DNA from 2 places in the Streptomyces sp. NPDC001985 genome. Region 1 is predicted to be linked to the other one. Evidence: predicted binding sites of a transcription regulator. Region 1 holds the regulator's gene; the other holds the start of a gene.
What was found. Region 1 encodes HspR, which represses chaperone genes until heat shock. Its sites were predicted from a motif close to TTGAGNNNNNNNNNCTCAA; they were not measured.

Region 1 (4,413 bases):
GAGCGGATGCCCGCGCCCAACCCGGACCGGGTGGTCGTCGAGATCACGGTGGAGCGGGCGCTCGGCCGGGGGGCCGGCATCTCACGCGCCTGAGCGGCCCGGGTTCCGTGAAGCGGCCCCGGTCCCGTACCGGCCTGGCCTGGCCGCGCCGGGAAAAGCACAGCGGCGCCATCGCGTTTCAGGTCCGCGATGACGCCGCTGTGTGGGGGAAGCGCCTGAGCGATTTGGTACGACGGGGGAATCGCTCAAGCACTGCGGGGGGTGGCGGTGGTGGTGTCGGGCTCGGCCAGCTGGTGGTCACGCTGGTCGAGGTTCACGAAAATCATTCCGTAGCGGATCGCGCACCGTACGGGCTGCGGAGCGCCACGGGGCCGGCGAAGGCACCGATAGGCACGGACGTCCTCGTCCTCTTCACGGGCGACGACGATGGGCTCGCCGAACAGAGTGACCATCAACGAGTCGCCACGGTGGGGGATTGCCGTGACGAGGTCGATGAAATGCCACCCCGAGCGGTAGGCCGTCGCCATCTCACGCCGGAAGACCCGGTCGTCCGGTGGAACGGTCATGCTTCGGTGCTGCTGGTCGGAGGGACTCCCCAGGAGGGTTCGCCGGTCGGCGCGTCGCCCCAGGAGGGCTCACCCAGTCCGGCGGCGATCGTCTCCGTGGGGGCGGAACCCCACGAAGGCTCTCCGTTGAATCCCCATGAAGGCTCACCCTGGGTCCCCGCCACCTTGTCGGCAGGAGAGCTACCCCAGGAGGGCTCACCGGAGGCTCCCACGCCGAGCGCGGCAGCCGCTATGGCAAGAGCACAAAGAGCACGTAGCGTCCTAGACATGGGTGATCTCCACCTCTTTTGATCATTCCTCCTCCCCCGCGCATAAGACGATGTCTCACTCCGAACGCTTGCACCAGCGACGGCAGGCATCATGTTCCTGTAATGCAGGAGCCTGAGGGGGTGCATATGACGTCGAACGAGGGCGAATTCGGACACCCTCATGCAGACGGCGAGTTGTGCGAGGCTGGGAAAAGTCTGTACATCACCGCTCTTCGTACCGGTCGAATCGCCCGGTCGGAAGCGGAACCCACACCCTGCCTCTTCGATCTCGCCCTGCTGCACCCGGACCCCGACGACGCGCAGTGGCTCCGTCCGGTGCCGCCGACCACCGCGCTGACACAGCTGATACACCCCATTGAGCGGGAGATCCAAGAGCGCCGACGCCGAACGGTGGCTCTGACCGACGCTCTTGAGCCATTCATGGCGTTCACCGCTCAGAATTCCACCGCTCCCCAGGGCGTAACCGTCCTGGAGGGCCTCAACCGCATCAACTCGACCCTCGACCAGGTCACCGCCGACTGCACCGAGGAACTGCTCACCGTCCAGCCGGGCAGCGGCCGGCAGCCGCACATCCTGGAGAAGGCGCTGCGCAGGGTGGAACCGCTGATCGAGCGGGGTGTGCGGATGCGGACGCTCTACCAGCACACCGCCAGGCACCACCCGGCGACGCTCGCCTATATGGAGCAGGTCGGGCCCTCCGGGGTGGAGGTGCGGACGCTGGAGGAGATAATCGACCGGCTGATCATCGTGGACCGCAGGGTCGCCTTCATCCCGGCGAGCAGCGACCGGCTCTCGGCGCTGGAGCTGCGGCACAAGGGGATCGTGGAGTATCTCGTCGGGGTCTTCGAGCAGTTCTGGCTGCACGGACTGCCCTGGGAGGAGCCGGTGAGCTACGGACCGGACCTGGACGGCATCACCGGGGTGCAGCGATCCATCGCGAAACTGCTGGTGGAGGGGCATGTGGATGAGGCCATCGCCCGTCGGCTCGGGATGAATGTCCGGACCTGCCGGGCCCATATCGCCAAGCTGGGGTCGTCGCTGGGCAGCGGCAGCCGCACCCAGCTGGGGTATCTGATCGCGCAGTCGAAGCTCCTGGAGCACGACTCCTGACGCCCCGTGCGGTGCGCCCGCCCGGCCCCGAGGGGCCGGGCGGGGCGGAAAGGCCAAAAACCATCGCCCCCGGTGCGGACGCACCGGGGGCGATGTCGATGGCGGGGGCCGTGGGAGCCCCTTACGGGCCGCCTGACAGCCTGTCCGCCCCGGGGCGCCGCCGGGGGGCCGGACGGGGGCGGTACGCGGCCGAGCGGCCCCCAGGGCGGTTCATCCGCCGCGGAGCCGCTCGGACCCTGCGAAACCTTCCGGCCAGGGAGACCGGAGGCCGGGCACCGGGACCGGCGCGGACGCCGGGCAGAACCGCCGGGACCCCGGCCGGGACCGGCGGCCGGTCTCCGGGGCGGCCGGGACCCGCGCGGGCCGCCGGCCCCCGGGCCGGCCGGTCAGTCCCCGGACCCGGGCCGCTTGGGGCGCCACACCACCAGCGCGCTCGCCTGCTGCACATCCTGGTACGGCACGAGATCGCGCCGGTAGGAGGCGTGCACCTGGGCCTCGCGCTGCTGGATCGCCACCGCCGCGTTCTCCACGGCGGACGACAGCTCGGCCACCCGCGCCTGGAGCGCGGCGACCTGGTTCTCCAGCTCGATGATGCGCTTGATCCCGGCGAGGTTGATGCCCTCGTCCTGGGACAACTGCTGGACGGTGCGCAGCAGCTCGATGTCCCGGGCGGAGTAGCGCCGCCCCCGGCCGGGGGTGCGGCCGGGCGAGACCAGACCCAGCCGGTCGTACTGCCGCAACGTTTGCGGATGCAGACCGGAGAGCTGAGCCGCCACCGAAATGACATACACCGGCGACTCTTCGGTCAGCTCGTAGGGATTGCGGCGCCTTCCGTCCATGTCATGCTCCCTTCGCGGCCTGGAACAGCTCGGCCCGCGGGTCCTCCTCCGCGGTGGCTTCGCGGTAGGCCTCCAGCGCTTCCTTCGCCTTGTCGCTCAGCTCCTCGGGAACCGCGACCTCGACGGTGACCAGCAGGTCACCCCGGGTGCCGTCCTTGCGGACCGCTCCCTTGCCGCGGGCGCGCATGGTCCGGCCGCCCGGTGTGCCGGCGGGCAGCTTCAGGGTGACCGGGGGGCCGCCCAGGGTGGGCACCTTCACCTCGCCGCCGAGCACCGCCTCCGGGTAGGAGACCGGCACGGTGACGGTGAGGTTGTCGCCCTTGCGGCCGAAGACCGGGTGGTCGCCGACATGGACCACCACATACAGATCACCGGCCTGGCCGCCCCGCTCGCCGGGGGCGCCCTTGCCGCGGAGCCGGATGCGCTGGCCGTCGGAGACGCCCGGCGGAATCCTGACCTGCATGGTGCGCGAGGAACGGGCGCGCCCGCTGCCCTTGCAGACCTCGCAGGGGTCCTGGGCGATCAGGCCCCGGCCCTTGCAGTCCACACACGGGTCGGTGAGCGAGAAGGAGCCGCTGCCGCCGCGCGAGACCTGTCCGGTGCCGACACAGGTCGGGCACACCCTGGGGGTGCCGTTCTTGTCTCCGGTGCCCGCGCAGGCCTTGCACGCCGCCGAACTGGACATCCGCAGCGGGACCGTGGCCCCGTCGACCGCCTCGGTGAAGCTGAGCGTCACCTCGGACTCGATGTCCTGGCCGCGCCGGGCCTGGGTGCGCGGGCCGGCCGTACCGGCGCCGCGGTTGAACAGTCCGCCGAACACATCGCCGAGACCGCCGCCGAAGCCGCCGGCCCCGGGGCCGCCCTGGGCCCCGCCCTGGGCGCCTCCGAAGAGGTCGCCCAGGTCGAAGTTGAAGGAGCCGCCCCCGGGAGCGCCCCCGGGGCCGGCCCGGAAGCCGCCGTTGCCGAAGAGGGCGCGGGCGTCGTCGTACTCCTTGCGCCGCTTGGGGTCACCGAGGATGTCGTTCGCCTCGGAGATCGACTTGAAGCGCTCCTCGGCCTTGGTGTCACCCTTGTTGGCGTCCGGGTGGTACTCGCGGGCGAGTTTCCGGTACGCCTTCTTGATCTCGGCCTCGGTGGCGTCCTTGGGGACGCCGAGAACCTTGTAGTAGTCCTTCTCGACGAAGTCCTTCGTGCTCATCGACGTCCCTCCTTCCGGACGGTTCCTGTCCGTCGCGCGTCAGCCCTCTTCCGGGCCACCGCTCTCCTCGTCGTTCGCCGCGTCGTCCTTGCCGGACGCGGGCGCCGCCCCCGGCTGGGGCTCGGCCACCGCGACCCGGGCGGGCCTGATGGTCCGCTCGCCGATGCGATACCCCGGCTGGAGCACCGCGACGCATGTGGTCTCGGTGACATCCGGGGCGTAACTGTGCATCAGCGCCTCGTGGATCGTCGGGTCGAAGGGCTCGCCCTCCTTGCCGAACTGCTGGAGGCCCATCTTGGCCGCCGCGGTCTCCAGGGACTCGGCGACGGACTTGAAGCCGCCGACCACCTCCCCGTGCTCCCGGGCGCGGCCGATGTCGTCCAGCACGGGCAGCAGCTCGGCCAGGAGGTTCGCCGTGGCGATCTCCTTGA
Region 2 (4,413 bases), on a different contig from region 1:
CTCCCGGAGGCACCTCTGGGGGAGTTCGAGGGCGACCCGCACCCGCGACACCCGGGGCCGCGCATGTCAGCCCGTCCGGCGCTTGAGGACAGCCCCCGCACCCCGGGACACCCACACCGGACACACCCAGCCCGTCCGGCGCTTGAGAACAGACCCCGCACCCCGGGAAACCCGCACCGGACACACCCAGCCCGTCCGGCGCTTGAGGACGGACCCCGCACCCCGGGAGGCCCGCACGGCGCGGGCCCCCGGGGCCGTCGGGGTCAGGCCGCCGCCGGGATCGGGAGGGCCGCCGGGGTCAGGGCGATGGAGAGGACCTGGCGGACATCGGTCACCGGATGAACCTCCAGCCCATCGAGGATCTCCGCGGGAACATCATCCAGATCCGCCTCGTTCCGCTTCGGAATCACCACCGTGGTGATCCCCGCCCGGTGCGCCGCCAGCAACTTCTGCTTCAGCCCGCCGATCGGCAGCACCCTCCCCGTCAGCGACACCTCCCCCGTCATCGCCACATCCGTCCGCACCGGCCGCCCCGACAGCAGCGACGCCAGCGCCGTCGTCATCGTGATCCCCGCGCTCGGCCCGTCCTTCGGCACCGCGCCCGCCGGGAAGTGGATGTGCACACCCCGGTCCTTGAGATCCGCCACCGGAAGCTCCGCTTCCGCACCGTGCGACCGCAGGAAGCTCAGCGCGATCCGCGCCGACTCCTTCATCACATCGCCGAGCTGCCCCGTGAGGGTCAGCCCCGACGCGCCCGTCTCCGGATCGGCCAGCGACGCCTCCACGAAGAGCACATCGCCGCCCGCCCCGGTGACCGCCAGCCCCGTGGCCACCCCGGGCACCGCGGTCCGGCGCTCGGCCGGGTCCTGCGCGGACTCGGGCACATGGTGCGGCCGGCCGATCAGCGGGCGCAGCTCCTCCGCTCCGATCGTGAACGGCAGCTCCCGGTCGCCCAGCTCGTGCTGGGCCGCCACCTTGCGCAGCAGCCTGGCGATGGAGCGCTCCAGATTGCGGACGCCCGCCTCACGGGTGTACTCCCCCGCGAGCCGCCGCAGCGCCGCGTCCTCCAGAACGACCTCCCCGCTCTCCAGCCCCGCCCGCTCCAGCTGGCGCGGGAGCAGGTGGTCCCGGGCGATGACGACCTTCTCGTCCTCGGTGTAGCCGTCCAGCCGCACCAGCTCCATCCGGTCGAGCAGCGCCTCCGGAATGGCCTCCAGCACATTCGCCGTCGCCAGGAAGACCACATCGCTCAGATCGAGCTCGACCTCCAGGTAGTGGTCGCGGAAGGTGTGGTTCTGCGCCGGGTCCAGCACTTCGAGGAGGGCCGCCGCCGGGTCGCCCCGGAAGTCCGAGCCGACCTTGTCGATCTCGTCCAGCAGCACCACCGGGTTCATCGACCCGGCCTCCTTGACCGCCCGGACGATCCGGCCCGGCAGCGCTCCGACGTAGGTGCGCCGGTGGCCGCGGATCTCCGCCTCGTCCCGGACACCGCCGAGCGCGACCCGGACGAACTTCCGCCCCATCGCGTGCGCGACGCTCTCGCCGAGGCTGGTCTTGCCCACCCCGGGCGGGCCCACGAGCGCGAGCACCGCGCCGCCGCGCCGCCCGCCGACCACGCCGAGCCCCCGGTCGGTGCGGCGCTTGCGCACCGCGAGGTACTCGGTGATGCGCTCCTTCACATCCTCCAGGCCCGCGTGCTCGGCGTCGAGGACGGTCTTCGCGCCCTGGATGTCGTACGCGTCCTCGGTGCGCTCGTTCCACGGCAGTTCGAGAACGGTGTCGAGCCAGGTGCGAATCCAGGAGCCCTCGGGGCTCTGGTCACTGGAGCGCTCCAGCTTCTCGACCTCCTTGAGCGCGGCCTCGCGCACACGCGGGGGCAGATCGGCGGCCTCGACCCGGGCCCGGTAGTCGTCGGACTCCTCGCCCTCCGCCTCGCCGTTCAGCTCGCGCAGCTCCTTGCGGACCGCGTCGAGCTGGCGCCGCAGCAGGAACTCGCGCTGCTGCTTGTCGACGCCCTCCTGGACGTCCTTGGCGATGGACTCGGCGACATCCTGCTCCGCGAGGTGCTCGCGGATCTGCTCGGTGGCGAGCCTGAGCCGGGCGACCGGGTCGGCGGTCTCCAGGAGCGCGATCTTCTGGGCGGTGCTCAGGAACGGCGAGTAACCCGCGTTGTCCGCGAGCTGGGACACATCGTCGATCTGCTGCACCCGGTCCACGACCTGCCAGGCGCCGCGGCGCTTGAGCCAGTCGGTGGCCAGGGCCTTGTACTCGGTGACCAGCTCGGTGAGCTGCCCGGGCAGCGGGGCGGGGACGGATTCGTCGATCCTGGTGCCCTCGACCCAGAGCGCCGCTCCGGGTCCGGTGGTGCCCGCGCCGATGCGCACCCGGCCGACGCCCCTGATGAGCGCGCCGGGGTCGCCGTCGGAGAGCCGTCCGACCTGCTCGACGCTGCCGAGCACGCCGATCGCCGCGTAGTTCCCGTCCACTCGCGGAACAAGCAGCACCTGCGGCTTGCTGCCACCGGTGGGGTGGAGCGCCTGCGCGGCCTCCACCGCGGCCCGCACCTCGGTGTCGGTCAGGTCGAGCGGCACCACCATTCCGGGCAGCACGACCTCGTCGTCGAGGGGCAGCACGGGCAGGGTGAGCGGTGTGACGGTCTGGGACTCAGCAGCCATGATCTCCCCTTAGGCAGTGAAGTTGAGCTATGTGGACTCAATGCACGGGGCCGCCCGGATGTTCCCGTCCCCGTGTTCGCTGTGAGCGATCACCCCGGAGCGGGCCGGCCGAGAACCGGACGCACCTCCGCGCGCGATAGAGGGGTGTGAGATGGACCCGCCCCGCGAGGGGAGACACCGAGGCCGACGGCGCGCGGGACGACGCGGCGCTGCTCCGCGCCGTCACCCGGGGTGACGCCGACGCGCTCGCCGCGCTCTACGACCGCCACGCGGGCTGGCTGCACGCCCGGCTCGCCCGCCGCTGCCCCGACCCGGAGACCGTGCGCGAGGTGCTCCAGGACACCTTCGTCACCGTCTGGCGCTCCGCCGCCTCCCACCGGGGCGGCGAGGCGGGCGGCTGGCTCTGGGTGATCGCCGCCCGCCGGCTGGTCGACGCCCAGCGGGCACACGCGAGGGCCGGCCGCCCGCGCCCCGGACCCGCGTGGTCACCGAGCGTGCCGTCGGCGGAGGACCGGGTGCTCGCCGGTCTGGAGTACGGGGATGTGGGCGCCGCGCTCGACCGGATCTCCCCGGAGCTGCGCGAGGTCCTGCGCGCCACCGTCATCGACGGGCTGACCACCCGCGAGGCCGCCCGGGTGCTGGGGATACCCGAGGGCACCGTCAAGACCCGCGCCCTGCGGGCCCGGCGCGAACTGCGCGCCGCACTGGACCTGCTCGCCCCGGAGACCGGCCCGCTGGGAGGCACGGCATGAGCGGTACGAACGGCATGAGCGGTACGAACGACACGGGCGGCACGAAGGGAACGAGCGGCACGAAGGGCACGGGCGGCATGGGCGGCTGGCATGTGAGCGAGCGCCTCGCCGGGGAGTACGCGCGGGGCACGGTGACCGAGCCCGACGCCTGGTCGCTGGAGACGCACGTCGAGAAGTGCGGGCCGTGCGCCGCCCGGGTCTCCGGCGCGGTGCGCGCGGGCGCCGCCGGTCCCGTGCTCGGCCTGGTCCGGGAGGCCGTCCTGGCCGAGACGGCCCCGCGCCCCCGGCCCGTACCGGCACCGCGCCCCGCCGGGGTGGGCCGGGCCGCGCGGGTGATGTGGGCGGCGGGGCCCGCGCTGCGCGGCTCCTGGCTGCTGGCGCTGGCGCTGGTGATCGCGGGCGCGCTCCTCCTGGCGTACGGAGCAGGCTTCGACGGCACGGGACCGCTGCTGCTGGCGCTCTCGCCCGCGCTCCCGCCCGCCGGGGTGGCGCTGTCGTACGGCAGACACGCCGACCCCCTGTACGAGATCACCGCCGCCACCCCCTCCGGGGGGCTGCGGCTGCTGCTGACCCGCACGGCGGCGGTGCTGGTGGTGAGCGTCCCGCTGCTGACCGCTGCCGGGGCGCTGCTGCCCCGCTCCCCGGGCGGCTCCGGGGCACCGGGCCCGGGGGCCTGGCTGCTGCCGGGGCTCGCGCTGACCCTGGCCGCGCTGGCCCTGGGCTCCTGGATCGGCTGCCGGGTCGCGGCCTCCGTGCTGGCCGGCGGCTGGAGCGCGCTGATCCTGTCCACCGCGCAGGGCGCCATGCCGGGAGAGCTGGGGGCCGAGCTGGCCCGCCATGTCTCCGGCCCGGCCACCCAGGGCGGCTTCGCGGCGGCGGCCGTGGTGTGCGGGGCGCTGCTCGCCGTACGCCGTTCATCCTTCGACCACCTGGAGCGAGTGTGAGTACGCCGGTGAGAGTGGACGGGCTGACCGTCCGGCACCGCA

Region 2: lon (endopeptidase La) is a predicted target of HspR. The motif match lies at 2,698-2,716, and genes of this name have one in related genera.

The regions. Positions count from the first base shown of each region.
Region 1 covers NZ_JBEOYB010000023.1:28,861-33,273, reverse strand. Annotated here, with positions in the region: gene ABT122_RS12910 (pyridoxamine 5'-phosphate oxidase family protein) at 1-93, shown strand, start outside; gene ABT122_RS12905 ((2Fe-2S)-binding protein) at 246-566, opposite strand; gene ABT122_RS12900 (helix-turn-helix transcriptional regulator) at 962-1,945, shown strand; gene ABT122_RS12895 (heat shock protein transcriptional repressor HspR) at 2,332-2,784, opposite strand; gene dnaJ (molecular chaperone DnaJ) at 2,786-3,982, opposite strand; gene grpE (nucleotide exchange factor GrpE) at 4,022-4,413, opposite strand, start outside.
Region 2 covers NZ_JBEOYB010000021.1:27,558-31,970, reverse strand. Annotated here, with positions in the region: gene lon (endopeptidase La) at 264-2,675, opposite strand; gene ABT122_RS12090 (RNA polymerase sigma factor) at 2,822-3,427, shown strand; gene ABT122_RS12085 (zf-HC2 domain-containing protein) at 3,505-4,371, shown strand; gene ABT122_RS12080 (ABC transporter ATP-binding protein) at 4,368-4,413, shown strand, end outside.